3 regions of the Acidovorax sp. DMC1 genome follow, and region 1 is predicted to be linked to each of the others. Evidence: predicted binding sites of a transcription regulator. Region 1 holds the regulator's gene; each other region holds the start of a gene.

Region 1 (3,206 bases):
CGCATGCCGGGTTTCACGGAATTTTTATACCTGGACGTTTGAACAGGTCGTCCCATGTAAACCTATGCTGCAAGCCACTCCCAGGAGAAATCAGTGTCCAGAATATCTCGCACGATCCAGTTTATCCCGCAGGTTTTGCGGGATACATCACGTTAGCCCTCACTCGGTGCTAGTCCTATGACGGTTTTTCACCTGATTCACTGGACGGTGATAGTCTTTGGCGTAGTCACCGGGGCAACAGTCGGTGCGCATCATTTGGGAGTAGCCGGATCGGTCGCGGGCGCAGTCGCAGGGCTTATCGCAGGCTTCGTCACTGGAAACTTGCCATGGCTAGTCGCGATTGGGTTTGCGCGACGGTCGCTGCGTCACAAGACCAACGCGGAATTGCAAGCCGACCTTACGAGTGATGATTGGCACGCGCCTAACATTACGTTGTTAGAGTTGGGTCGCCGCGGGCACGATCTGAATCAGGAACTGCCCGCGGTGCTTGCTATGTTGCGATCCGAGCACCGACATAGGCGGTCTGTAGGCTGGGTCGCACTTGTCTCGGCGTATCCTGAGCTAGCTCGCCGTGTTCCAAACTACCGAGTGGATGGACCGCTAGAGGAGTGCCGTCAGAATGTCCAGATACTCGCAGGCGAGGCCTAACCCCTCCGTCAAGGGGACCTGCCTGCGGCAGGCCCCTTACGTCGAACGTTAGGCCCTTCATATTCCGCTTTATGCAGGCCGCTATTGATTCCAGCGTTTTGCCTTTCTCGAAGGTTTGTCCTTGGGGGTTTGGGCGCTCTGCGTGGCTTCGCCTGCGTTCGCTTCGCCAGTTGCAAGCCTTTTTGTCCGCTGGCGCCCGTTCATCCAGCGCCACCTGCTATCTTTCTTGCAGCGCTGCGCCGCTTCCGTGGCACAGTGCTTTTTCTCGGGCCGCGCACGTCTGCACATCCTGGCGCTCCCTTCTGGCCTTCTGGCCTAACTCAAACGTTGAGCGTCCGCTTTAATCTGCCGCCACAGGCCGCTCCTGGCCGAATTCTGCCCTACGGCGTGGGGCGCTGGCGGGCCTGAGTAGATGGTGGGTGTAACCTCTCCGTCAACGGGAAGCCAAAATGTGGCGCTGAAAGCGTCCCTTGCCTGACAAAGATGTGGCCCAGGCCGCCGCGCTTTGCCATTCCTGCTGGTGCGACCAGCCCAATCTGGCGGATATGCTTGGCGAGCCGCTCAGCAGCTTGCGTGACCACCCCCACCGCCGCGGAGGCCGGGGCCGCAGGGCCAAAACACGATTACAAAAGTAAAATCATTCCATGCTCGATGACCGTGCCAAGTTGTTGCTGAAAGCCCTGGTCGAGCGTTACATCGCTGATGGGCAGCCCGTGGGATCGCGGACGCTTTCTCTTGCGTCTGGCCTGGATTTGTCTCCAGCCACGATTAGAAACGTCATGGCGGACTTGGAAGAACTGGGCCTGATTGCGAGTCCACATACCTCCGCAGGCCGCATTCCCACCGCGCGTGGATACCGTTTGTTTGTGGACACGATGCTGACGGTTCAGCGGGAGTCGGTCATGCCAGCGCAGTTGGCTCCGGAGCAGCCCCAAAAGGTCATTGCCAACGCCGCACAGCTGCTGTCCAACCTCTCCCAGTTCGTCGGTGTGGTAATGGCACCTCGGCGTACTTCGGTATTTCGGCACATAGAGTTCCTGCGACTCTCTGAAAAGCGCTTTCTCGTCATCATCGTGTCGCCGGAAGGTGATGTGCAGAATCGTGTGATCTTCACCGAGGTGGATCACTCCCAGTCGCAACTGGTCGAAGCCTCCAACTTTCTGAATGCACATTACGCCGGGCTCGCAATGGAGCAGGTGCGAGAGCGTTTGAAGTCTGAGGTCGATGTGCTGCGCGGAGAGATCGCCTCGCTCATGCAGGCGGCAGTCAACGTAGGGTCCGAGGCGCAGGACGAGGTGGTAATTTCTGGCGAGCGCAACCTGCTCTCTGTCAGTGATTTCTCCAGCGACATGGGTAACCTGCGCAGGGCATTCGACTTGTTTGAGCAGAAGACGCAGATCCTTCGCCTTCTGGACATCTCCAGCCAAGCGGAAGGGGTGCGCATATACATCGGCGGAGAGAGCCAGGTCGTGCCCTTTGAAGAGCTCTCGATCGTCAGCTCCCCTTATGAGGTGGACGGCAAGGTGGTGGGGACTTTGGGTGTGATTGGTCCCACGCGCATGCCATACGACCGCATGATCCAGATCGTGGATATCACCTCCAAGCTGGTGTCCAACGCTCTCAGCCACCGCAAGTAAGCCCCTACAATACGGCGCTTGCCTCGTTGTATAGCGCTGCAGCATGACTGGGGGCGTTAGCTCAGTTGGTTAGAGCAGAGGACTCATAATCCTTTGGTCGTTGGTTCAAGCCCAACACGCCCTACCACCCACGCTTGCAGGGTGGACCCATCAACAAATGACGTGTTTTGTGATCCAAATCGCGCAGTTTGTTTTTGGAGCCTTCATCGTGCATTACAATCTGGGCTCGCGTTGAATTTACTGTCTGTTTGCAGTGTCTGACTCAGGAAAGCAATCAGAAAAAAGCAAATTTCAAGGGTCGCCAAGAAATCATGCTATAATTCAAAGCTTAGCGGCTGTAGCTCAGCTGGATAGAGTACTTGGCTACGAACCAAGGGGTCGTGGGTTCGATTCCTGCCAGCCGCACCAATAGGTAAGCCCTGCAAGTCTTTGATTTGCAGGGCTTTTTCCTTTGCCGGGAGCTGATAAGCTGTTTTTCCACAAGCCAGTTGTGGGGGACTTTGTGGGGGATTTTTGGGTAGAAAAGCCAAGCAGTCTTGCCCTACCTTCCCGTTGCGCAAGTACCGTTCGAGTTGCCCGAGCTGGTGAGGCAACTGTCGGCCACTAGCAGTCCGTGGTAGCAGGTAAAAGCGGACGCTCAACGTTTGACTTAAGCGGCCTGCCGAAGACAGGTCCGCTTGAAGGATGGGTTGGGCGGCATTTTTGGAAATGGCACTTGTTTCGGATTCATGGCGACACCCAATGTGCTTTCTGAAGCATTTGCCCTTCGCTCCCGAACTCTACAGACCAAGCTTCAATGCCCCTGAAGATTGGATGTTCCCACCAAAGCCGTGTTGTGCATGGTGATTTACAAGCTTCGCTCGCATAACGAAGAAACGGACGGTCGTGCATTTCTCGGACGCTAGGCTCACCAAAACGGCC
Region 2 (3,206 bases), on a different contig from region 1:
GGGCCTTCTTTTCCTTCATTTCGACTTCGGTCGCAGCGCCGACCTTGATCACTGCCACACCGCCGGCCAGCTTGGCCACGCGCTCTTGCAGTTTTTCACGGTCGTAGTCGCTGGTCGCTTCTTCGATCTGGATGCGGATTTGCTTCACGCGGGCTTCGATATCGGCAGCGGCACCAGCACCGTCGATGATGATGGTGTTTTCCTTGCCCACTTCGATGCGCTTGGCTTGGCCCAGGTCGGCCAGGGTCACCTTCTCCAGGCTCAGGCCCACTTCTTCAGCGATGACCTTGCCGCCCGTCAGAATGGCGATGTCTTCCAGCATGGCCTTGCGACGGTCGCCGAAGCCAGGAGCCTTCACAGCCACCACCTTCAGGATGCCGCGGATGGTGTTGACCACCAGCGTAGCCAGGGCTTCGCCTTCGACTTCTTCAGCAATGATCAGCAGGGGACGGCCAGCCTTGGCAACTTGCTCCAGCGTGGGCAGCAGGTCGCGGATGTTGCTGATCTTCTTGTCGAACAGCAGCACGAAGGGGTTGTCCAGCAGAGCGGCTTGCTTTTCTGGGTTGTTGATGAAGTAGGGCGACAGGTAGCCGCGGTCAAACTGCATGCCTTCCACGACATCCAGCTCGTTTTGCAGCGACTTGCCGTCTTCCACGGTGATCACGCCTTCCTTGCCGACCTTGTCCATGGCGTCAGCAATGATCTTGCCGATGGACTCGTCGGAGTTGGCCGAGATCGAGCCCACTTGGGCGATTTCCTTGGAGGTGGTGGTGGGCTTGGAAGCCTTCTTCAGCTCTTCGGTCAGGGCCAGCACGGCCTTGTCGATACCGCGCTTCAGGTCCATGGGGTTCAGGCCAGCGGCCACGTACTTGGAGCCTTCGCGCACGATGGCTTGGGCCAGCACGGTAGCGGTGGTGGTGCCGTCACCAGCGTTGTCGCTGGTCTTGGAAGCCACTTCCTTCACGAGCTGGGCGCCCATGTTCTGCAGCTTGTCCTTCAGTTCGATTTCCTTGGCCACGGACACACCGTCCTTGGTCACGGTAGGGGCGCCGAACGAGCGCTCCAGCACCACGTTACGGCCCTTGGGGCCCAGCGTGACCTTGACCGCGTTGGCCAGGATGTTCACGCCTTCAACCATGCGTGCGCGGGCTTCGCCGCCGAAAACTACGTCTTTTGCTGCCATTTTGGAGCTCCTGAAAATTGGGTTCAAATTGGCTGCTAGCGCATGATTAATCAGCGCAAGCAGCTATGAAAAGATGAGTAACGCAGGGGTGAGAAATTACTTCTCGACCACGGCAAACAGATCGTCTTCCTTCATGACCAGCAGCTCGTCGCCGTTGACCTTGACGGTCTGGCCCGAGTACTTGCCGAACAGAACGCGGTCGCCGACCTTCACGTTCAGGGCGATCACTTCACCCTTGTCGTTCTTCTTGCCAGGGCCCACGGCCAACACTTCACCTTGATCGGGCTTTTCGGCGGCGTTGTCAGGGATCACGATGCCGGAGGCCGTCGTGGTTTCGCTTTCAATACGCTTGACGATCACGCGATCGTGCAGAGGGCGAAGGTTCATTGCATTGCTCCTGTTTTCAGTAAAAAAAGCTGATGGATTCAATCAGCCCCGGCCATCCGGGGCCACCAAACTGCCAGCAGGGAGCGCGGTGTTAGCACTCGTCTGCGGTGAGTGCTAATGATACGGGCATTTGTGGCCATTTCAAGACACCCCCCAGAACATGGGGAAGAAGGCTTCTTCTCTCCTGCGGAACGCCACTGTACTTTCGTTTTTCCGCCATTCAACTTTAGATTTTGGCGACTCGATAGTGTGGAGTTGCCCGCATGCCGTCTGGCCGTTGTTCTTTGGAATGCTTAGAGCAGTAACTAAGAATGAAAGTGGGTACACACTATTTTTTTGCGATCGATCGGGACCGAATTGCTTCCACGGCAGCTCCCGGTTGGTTGCGGTCATAGGGTTGCCGCAGACGGATGAGTGTCAGTGTCAGTGTCGGTGCAAGTTTTTGTCTGCACCTTTGGGTGAGCCCTAAACAGCCACGCACCGATGTGCATGTTTTCAGGCGCCTCAGTTGAAGCGCTGGCTGGCAAAAGCTGTGGGGAGTTGGGGGGGGGGCTGCTTTAGGCTGCTTGCAGCCAGTCGCCAGCCTTGGCTTGTACGGCCGGTCTTAGCCAGTAGAGGTCCTCCGAGCGCTGAATCTGCCAGACTGTCCACTGAGGAACGCCGACGGGTGAATCGGCCTAGGCATCCGGCGACCTCGCTGTGCCGAATGAATCAGGGAGGAGATATGGGCAATGAATACACATTCGCGCGATTCTGGCGCTGCGCACTACAGGCCAATCCTGTCGGCTACAACGGCACTTACAGGGGCGCTGACCACGGGCTGGACGAAGGCGGCTACAACCAAGCTCTGCTTCAGAAGTGCCTTGAGTTGGACATCAAGGTTGTGGGCCTTGCCGACCATGGCAGCGTGGCAAGCGTCGATTCATTGCGCCAGGTGCTGGAGCCGCACGGGATCGTGGTGTTTCCCGGCTTCGAGATCGCCTCGAACGACAAGACGCACTACGTCTGCCTCTTCCCCGAGGGCACGACCGTGCAGCAGCTTGATCGCTACCTTGGAAACCTCAAGCTGCACGATCCAGCAGATGGCATCCGGCCTTCTCGCCTGAGTTCGGAACAGCTGATTGAAGAGGTCGATCTACTAGGCGGGTTCATCTACGCTGCACATTGCACGCAGGACAGCGGGCTGCTGAAAAACCGCCTGAACCACGTCTGGAAGCATCCCAAGCTGCGCGCGGCGCAGATTCCTGGTTCGATTGGCGACCTCACGAGCATCGAGGGGGACTTCTATCGCAAGGTGTTCTTGAATAGGTACGACGGCTACAAGCGTGAGCGCCCTGTGGCAGCGATCAATGCCAAGGATGTTGCCAAGCCTGATGACTTGGATCAGCCGAGCGCAACGTGCTTCATCAAGATGACACGGCCCACTTTCGCTGCATTCAAGGTGGCCTTCCTCGATCCGGGATCGCGTGTCCGGCTCAACTCGCAGCAGGCCCAAAGCCCGATTGGCAAGGTTGTACGCATGACCGTGGCGGGTGGCTACCTTGATGGCGTCAGGGTGGACTTTTCCGACCACCTCAACACGGTTATTGGCGGCCGTGGAACGGGTAAGTCAACCTTGCTCGAATGCCTGCGCTTC
Region 3 (3,206 bases), on a different contig from region 1:
GCCAGTGGTGCGGGCGCCGTAGCAGCAGCCTTGACGTTGTTCTGCGCCAGCGCCCAGGGGGATGCGGCAGCCAGGGCGATCAACAGCGAAGCACGACGGGAAACACGGCCGGTAAGGGCGGGACGTGAGGGCATGGGGTGCAATCTCCTTGAAGAATATTCGGGGGCCCAAACGACGCGGGGCCCCAGAACTGGGGCCCCGCGAGGCAACTTCTGCAGCCGGGGATATTAACCCCGCTGCCCGGCCCGGTCAGGCGTATTCGGCCAGGGCCTTTTTCATCTTCTTCATGGCGGCCACTTCGATCTGGCGAATACGCTCGGCGCTCACGCCGTACACGGCGGCCAGGTCGTGCAGCGTCATGCCGCCGCTGCCATCGTCGTTGACCTTGAGCCAGCGCTCTTCCACGATGCGGCGGCTGCGGTCGTCCAGGCTGGCCAGGGCGTTGGCAATGCCGTCGGTGGCCAGCGCGTCGCGCTGGCGCGACTCGATCATGGCCGTGGGTTCGTGCGATGCATCGGCCAGGTAGGCAATGGGGCCAAACGCCTGCTCGCCGTCATCGGCCGGGGCCGGGTCCAGCAGCACATCACCACCCGCCATGCGAGTTTCCATTTCGATGACTTCTTCGCGCTTCACGTTGAGCTGTGCGGCAACGGCGTCGATCTCATGGTCCGACAGGGTGTCACGGTGCGTGGCAACATCAGCGGCCGACGCGTCGGCCTTGAAGCCCTGCTTCATGGAGCGCAAGTTGAAGAACAGCTTGCGCTGTGCCTTGGTGGTGGCCACCTTGACCATGCGCCAGTTCTTCAGGATGTATTCGTGGATCTCGGCCTTGATCCAGTGCATGGCGTAGCTCACCAGGCGCACACCCTGGTCGGGGTCAAAGCGCTTGACAGCCTTCATCAGGCCCACATTGCCTTCCTGGATCAGGTCGCCATGGGGCAGGCCGTACCCCAGGTACTGGCGTGCAATCGAGACCACCAGACGCAGGTGCGACATCACCAGCCGGCCGGCGGCGTCCAGATCGTTGTTGTCCTTGAGTTGGCGTGCGTAGGTCTGCTCTTCTTCGTGCGTGAGCAGGGGCAGTCGGTTGACAGCCGAAATATAGGCGTCCAGGTTGCCCAAGGGGGGCACCAGCGCCCAGGGATTGGCGGGTGCCAGAGACATCGTCGCGGTTCCAGATTGAATGTTCATTCCGGGAATCCTTTCCTCTAAGCCATCATATTAGCACTCTCTCTGATTGAGTGCTAAGCACGGAGTTCCCGTCGGGTTGCTCATTGATACCGTTTGATATTTTCTGAGTCAAATCGGCATCAAGTGTTAGTGGAGAATGCCTTTGAAGCTATCAAAAGCATAGTAATCCACTCTCCATGAGTCGCCTTCAAACGGTCAGGTCCACCTGCTGCACCGTGCCCACGCTGCCGTCTTCCCGCAGATAGGCGCTGGTGGAGCGCACGGTGCCCAGGCTGGCGTTGTCGGCGGTGCGCAGGGCAAAGGGGGTGGCAACGGCGTGGGTGGAGAGGGCGCCCACGCCCACGTCGGCCAGGGTGCGCAGGTTCCCAGCCCCATCGGCGCCATCCGCCGATGGGGTCCACACCTGCAGTTGCTGAAAGACCGGGTCGGCCTCGTCAATCCAGCCGTTGCCGTCGCTGTCATAGACGGCCAGCTCGGCAAAGCCGTTGCCGGTGCCGGGGCCGAACAGCTCCCGGCCGTTGTCGATGCGGCCGTTGTGGTTCAGGTCCAGGGCCAGGTAGCCCCGGTTGCCTGCGAGCAGGGGCACGTTGTCGGTCTGGCCGTCACTGTCCAGGTCAAACGCGAAGCGCAGGTCCTGCAACTGCGCGGCCGAGCCGTCGAAGTTGATGACCAGCGGGTCGACCGCTGCGGCGTCTCCAAGGCGCAGGCTGAAGGACGATGCCTGGCGGTAGCTACGCTGCATGTCCAGCTGCAGGCTGAAGCGGATTTCCTGCCCATCGGCAGTGCGCACCATGCCCTGGGCGGTGAATTGGGTGCTTTCGGTTTCTACGACCACCTCGCGCTGCTCCACCAGCAGGCCCCACACGGAACGCGGGCGACCTGCCTCGGCCGCAGGCGTGGTGGCCGGGCGGCTCGCGGGCAAGGAGGGTGGGGACGGTACGGGTTCCGTCTGGCCGGTGTACACCCGCACCTGTACGCCCGTCATGCGGGCAATCAGGTCGCGGATCATGGCCAGCTGGGGTGTCAGTCCTTCGTCCGGGCTGCTGTCTGTATCGGTGGCCATCGCCGCGTCGGCTTCCCGGGTAGCGCGGGCCAGGCGCGCGGCGCTGGAGATATGGACGGCGGGGGGCGGTCGGGTGAGTCCCGGGGCGCTGGCGGGGCGGCGATCGCCCACCCAGGCCTCCATGCGGCTGCTTTGGGTGTGCACGCGGCTGGCCACATGCTGGGCCTGCATCTGCAGGGTGGACGATTCAATCTTCATGGGACACCTCCACGGTTTCCACGCAGAGATATCGACGCCACAACACAGGAACTTGAACGGCGCCTGGCCCGTTTCCATTCGTCGCTGGTGCCCCCTGGCGGGCGTGGTCGCGTCTCAGCCTCCCTATACGCCCTGCCGCACCCGGTTTTCAAAGTCTTCCAGCGTGAGCGGGCGGCCAAACAAGTAGCCCTGAAAGGCCTGGCAGCCGTGCGCCAGCAGAAACTGATGGTGGGCGGTGGTTTCCACCCCTTCGGCGATGACGGACAGGCCCAGGCTGCCGGCCAGCGCGATGATGGAGCGGGCGATGGCCGCGTCGCTGGCGTCCAGCAGCACGTCGCGCACAAAGCCCTGGTCGATCTTGATCTGGTCGAGCGGCAGGCGCTTGAGGTAGCTGAGCGACGAGTACCCCGTGCCGAAGTCGTCCAGCGAAAACCCCAGGCCATGGGCCTTGAGGGCGCGCATGGTGGCGATCACGCTGTCCACGTTGTCCAGCAGCAGGCTTTCGGTCAGCTCCAGCTTGATCTGTGCGGGGTTGGCGCCGGTCTGCCGCACCAGGGCCAGCACCTGGGCCACAAAGTCGTCCTGCAAGAACTGGCGCGCGCTCACGTTGATGGCCAGGCTCAGGTGCGCAAACAGCGGGTCTTGCTGCCAGCGGGCTTGCTGGCGCAGGGCGGTTTCCATGACCCATTGGCCCAGCGGCAGGATCAGGCCCGACTCCTCGGCCAGCGGGATGAACTCTGACGGTGGCACCATG

Evidence for each region. Region 1 encodes HrcA, which represses chaperone genes, less so after heat shock. Its sites were predicted from a motif close to TTAGCACTCNNNNNNNNNGAGTGCTAA; they were not measured.
Region 2: a site for HrcA is predicted at 1,662-1,688, ahead of ACT531_RS21415 (co-chaperone GroES). Genes of this name have one in related genera too.
Region 3: a site for HrcA is predicted at 1,222-1,248, ahead of rpoH (RNA polymerase sigma factor RpoH). Genes of this name have one in related genera too.

What each region holds. Positions count from the first base shown of each region.
Region 1 is NZ_JBQUYO010000017.1:15,465-18,670, reverse strand. Features, by position in the region: gene ACT531_RS21640 (DUF1010 domain-containing protein) at 720-992, shown strand; gene hrcA (heat-inducible transcriptional repressor HrcA) at 1,293-2,285, shown strand; tRNA gene ACT531_RS21630 (tRNA-Ile) at 2,336-2,412, shown strand; tRNA gene ACT531_RS21625 (tRNA-Arg) at 2,617-2,693, shown strand.
Region 2 is NZ_JBQUYO010000015.1:34,951-38,156, forward strand. Features, by position in the region: gene groL (chaperonin GroEL) at 1-1,183, opposite strand, end outside; gene ACT531_RS21415 (co-chaperone GroES) at 1,280-1,570, opposite strand; gene ACT531_RS21420 (hypothetical protein) at 1,712-1,963, opposite strand; partial or broken gene ACT531_RS21425 (AAA family ATPase) at 2,295-3,206, shown strand, end outside.
Region 3 is NZ_JBQUYO010000004.1:99,132-102,337, reverse strand. Features, by position in the region: gene ACT531_RS10540 (Bug family tripartite tricarboxylate transporter substrate binding protein) at 1-134, opposite strand, end outside; gene rpoH (RNA polymerase sigma factor RpoH) at 250-1,191, opposite strand; gene ACT531_RS10530 (FG-GAP repeat domain-containing protein) at 1,379-2,452, opposite strand; gene ACT531_RS10525 (EAL domain-containing protein) at 2,576-3,206, opposite strand, start outside.